Regions from separate parts of the Microbispora sp. NPDC046973 genome, predicted to be linked through region 2. Evidence: predicted binding sites of a transcription regulator. Region 2 holds the regulator's gene; the other holds the start of a gene.

Region 1 (2,198 bases), on a different contig from region 2:
CGCGAAGAGCGCGGCGCGCTGGAACGGGCGGGAGTGGACCAGGGTCCCCGGCCCGGGCGCGGAGCTGAAGCAGGTGTACGCGGCGGCTCCCGGCGACGTCTGGGCGATCCTGAACGCCAACTTCCTGGACGGGGCAGGGGGAGCCGAGGATCCCTGGAGCTCCCGGGCGGAGCTGCGGCACTGGGACGGCACGGCCTGGCGCACGGCGCCGCCGCCGCTGGTCGCCAAGGACGTGGACGGTCTGCCCGGCGGCGCGGTCTGGGCGGCCGGTTCCAGCGGAGGCAGGGCCGCCGTCGCCCGGTGGAACGGCTGGTCCTGGAGCACGGTCCCGCTCCCGGCGGTCCCCGCGCTGCACCGCGGTCAGCTCTCCGAGCTCGTGGACCTCGCGGTGGACGAGTCGGGCGCGGTGGCGGCCGTCGGCTGGGTCGCGTGGGTCTGCGGCGGCGAGGAGGAGGACGTGACCTTCTGCGGCCGCACGCTGTTCCTGCGGCGGGAGAACGGACGGTGGAGCTACAGCCTGCCGGGCGAGCCCGAGCTCGATCCCCACCTGCGGCTGGAGTCCGACGGCCGGGGCGGGTTCCGGCTGTTCTACTCGAAGAACGAGTGGAGCACGGCGGTCGGTCACCTGTCCGGCGGCCGGTGGACGTACGGGACGTTTCCGGCGGGTCCGCTCGGGCACACCCGGGTGACGGCCGTCGTCAGGGAGCCGGGGACGGCGCGCGTCTGGGCGGCGGTGGCGGACGACACCGAACGAGAGGAGCCGCCCTACCGGGGCGGCGGGATCTGGCTCGGCGAGTGATCCGCCGCCGGACGCGCTTCCTGGGCTTTCGTTCCCGGGAACGGGCCGCGCCGACTTGCGTTCACCGCCCTGGGAACGTATGTTCGAAGTAGCGGCGATTCTGCCCGAATCATCCGCCCGTCTTCCCCCGGGTGGCCACGAAGCCACAGGGAGAAGGAGTCTTGAGCAGACTTTACGGCGATCCGATCGAGGTGTGGACCCGGGGCGGGCACCCTGCTCAGTTCGTCTGGCGTGACCGGCTCTACACCGTCCGCGAGATCCAGGACCACTGGGTGGTCGCCAGGGAATGGTGGAAGACCTCGGACGCCGATCCCGGCGAGCGGCGCTTCTGGCGAGTGGGCGCCGCGGCCGGCAAGGAGGTCGGGACCTATGAACTGCGCTTCGACACCGCCAGCGGCGGCTGGCTCCTGCTGAGGGCCTGGGACTGATGGGAACGCTCCAGCCACCCACGACGACCGGGGGACGGGCCGCTGGAGGACGGACCGGGGGACGGACGGGGGCGCGCCTGTGACGCACGCCTTCGCCCACCTGCACGTGGCGTCCGCCTTCTCGCTGCGGTACGGCACCGCGTTCCCGGCCGCCCTCGTCCGGCGGGCCGCCGAGCACGGCATGGACACGCTGGCGCTGACCGACCGCGACGGCCTCTACGGCGCGATCAAGCACGTCATCGCCTGCCACGAGCAGGGCGTCCGCCCGGTCGTCGGGGTCGATCTCGCCCTCGACGGCGCCACACCGGGCTCTTCCACCTCGGACGACCTGTTCGGAGGCGGCCTGCCGTCCGGCCGCCGCACCGGGCACGGGCACAGGAACGGACACGGGCAGGGACACGGCCGGGGGACGGCGGGAGAGCCGGCGCGGGTCGTCGTGCTCGCGCGCTCGGATGGCTGGGCCTCGCTGTGCCGCCTGGTCACGGCCGCCCACCAGGCGGGGGAGCGCGGCGAGCCGTACGTCACGCCGGGGATGGTGGCCGAGCACGCGACCGGCCCGGACGGCGGGCCGCGGCTGACCGTGCTGCTCGGACCCCGCTCCGGCGTCGGCCGCGCGGTGGCCGAGCGGCGCGACGACCAGGCCAGGTCCCTGCTGGCCGCCTGGCGCGCGGTGGTTCCCGACCTGGTCGTCGAGGTGTCCGACCTGTACGGCTACCGCGACGCGAACATCGCCGCCCGCATGATCGGGCTGGCCGACTCGATGGGCGTGCCGGTCGTGCTGACCAACGCGGTCCGCTACCTGGACGCCGCCGACCACCAGGTCGGCAACGTGCTCGACGCCGCGCGCAAGCTGGTGCCCCTCGACGGGCGGCACCTCGACGACCCCACGGCCCACGCCTACCTGAAGGACGGCGCCGAGATGGCACGGGTGGCCGCGCGGATCTGCGGCGGCGACACCGGCCGGGCGGCGC
Region 2 (2,198 bases):
CACGGTCTCCTGGGTGGTGAACCTGCGCCCGCACTCGGGGCAGGTGCGCCGGCGGCGGATCGCCGCCCCGTCTTCGGCCGCACGGCTGTCCACGACCCGGGTGTCCGGATGGCGACAGAACGGACAGTGCACTTCATCGCCTCCCTGAACGCACATCCCGAACACAAGGTGTGGTGAACTTACACCGGTGTGACTACTAGATGTTGTGGTCCAACCGTAGAAGTGCCCGACCTTGAACGCAAGTCGAACCGGCCTTGGGCGAGGAAGTGCCTGTTCGGCGCGCGTGTCGCGCCTCCGGTCACGACGGCATCACCTGCCCCAGCCGTTGGCCAATACGCCCTTTACGCGCCTTTCCCTGCCGATTTCCGCAGGGCTTCTGACCTGGGCGTACAGCCACCAGAGAAGATCGGGTAAATCGAACACGGGATCGATCGAACTCCCGTACGATGAGGTGGACGGCGAGATCGGCGATTTCGCTGGATATCGAACAATTGTTTGACGGTGATCTTGAATCGCGGTACGGTCGCTCTGTGCGACATGAGGAACACGGATTGAGAGGTGGCATCGTGAGTGACCGAAGTGAGCAAGCGGATGGCGTCAGCGACCTCGCGGTTCGCAGGCGCGACTCGCTTGGCCTCACCCCCAGGCAGCGGAAGATCCTCGAGGTGATCCGCGACTCGGTCCAGCAGCGCGGTTATCCGCCGTCCATGCGGGAAATCGGGGAAGCGGTCCAGCTGACCAGCACCTCCAGCGTGTCGCACCAGCTCACGGCGCTCCAGCGTAAGGGCTACCTCCGGCGTGATCCGCATCGGCCCCGGGCACTGGAGGTCCGGCTGCCGGGCGAGCCGGTGCTGTGGGTGGACCCGGACGCCACATCCGAGGAGGAGTCCGGATTCAACCGGCCCACCGCGGCCTACGTGCCGCTGGTCGGCCGCATCGCGGCCGGTGGCCCCATCCTCGCCGAGCAGAGCATCGAGGACGTGTTCGCGCTGCCCAAGCAGCTCGTGGGCGAGGGCACGCTGTTCCTGCTCCAGGTCTCCGGCGACTCGATGATCGAGGCCGCCATCGCCGACGGCGACTGGGTCGTGGTGCGGCAGCAGCCGGTCGCCGACAACGGCGACATCGTGGCCGCCATGATCGACGGCGAGGCCACCGTGAAGACGTTCAAGCGCAAGGACGGGCACGTGTGGCTGGTGCCGCACAACCCCAACTACGAGCCGATCCCCGGTGACGAGGCCACCGTGCTCGGCAAGGTCACGGCCGTCCTGCGCAAGCTGTAGCGCGGCCCGCCGGTTCCGGACGCCGCACAGGGACAAGCCCGGCGCTCACGAGAGCGCCGGGCTTGTGCTGTGCCGTGTCCGGTCAGCCGTCAGGAGGCGGTGCAGCTCACGGGCGAAGGAACGCCGTTGGTGCCCGACCAGCTGCCGTTGAAGCCGAACGTCGTCGAGGCCCCGGCGCCCAGCGCGCCGTTGTAGGACAGGTTCGTCACCGTGATGTTGGACCCGCTCGCGCTGAGCGTGCCGCTCCAGAGCTGGCTGATGCTCTGACCGTTCGGGAAGGCCCACTTCACGGTCCAGCCCGAGATGGCCGAGGACCCCGCCTTCACCGTGACCTCGCCCTGGAAACCACCGGGATACTGATTGGCGATCTTGTACGTGGCCGTGCAGGTCTTCCCGCCCGGCGACGAGGGAGACGCGGACGGCGACGCGGAGGGAGACACGGAGGGAGACGCCGACGGCGAGACCGACGGGGACACGCTCGGCGAGGCCGAGGGCGACACCGGCGGCGTCGGGTTGCCGCCTGTCGGCGGGATCAGGTAGGGCGAGATGATGCTCTGCTTGGCCTGGTCGACCGTCGCCCAGTCGTCCTTCAGGATGCCGCCCGTGTCACCCGAGTTGGGGTTCCACGACCAGTAGGTGAACGACATGCCGTTCACCCCGCTGCCCATGTACTTCATGAGCTCCTGGAGCCAGATCTTGTCGGTGTTGCTGGCCAGTGTGGTGCCGAACTCGCCCACCATGATCGGCGCGATGTTCTGCTTGTACAGGTAGCCCCAGTACTTGTCCCAGATGGCCGGCATGTTGGCCGGGTAGGACGGGTCGTCGAACCACGCCTGGTGGTAGACCGACGTGGCGTACTCGTGCGGCGAGTAGACCAGCCGGTTGGCCACGTTCAGCCGCACCGGGTACTGCCCGGCC

What was found. The regulator LexA, encoded in region 2, represses DNA repair genes until DNA is damaged. The targets are predictions, from matches to a motif close to TCGAACANNTGTTCGA.
Region 1: a site for LexA is predicted at 871-886, ahead of ABZ860_RS12085 (DUF6504 family protein). Genes of this name have one in related genera too.

Annotation. Positions count from the first base shown of each region.
Region 1 covers NZ_JBEYWQ010000004.1:452,781-454,978, forward strand. Annotated here, with positions in the region: gene ABZ860_RS12080 (hypothetical protein) at 1-799, shown strand, start outside; gene ABZ860_RS12085 (DUF6504 family protein) at 961-1,227, shown strand; gene ABZ860_RS12090 (DNA polymerase III subunit alpha) at 1,307-2,198, shown strand, end outside.
Region 2 covers NZ_JBEYWQ010000008.1:173,862-176,059, forward strand. Annotated here, with positions in the region: gene nrdR (transcriptional regulator NrdR) at 1-132, opposite strand, end outside; gene lexA (transcriptional repressor LexA) at 564-1,280, shown strand; gene ABZ860_RS17895 (cellulase family glycosylhydrolase) at 1,370-2,198, opposite strand, start outside.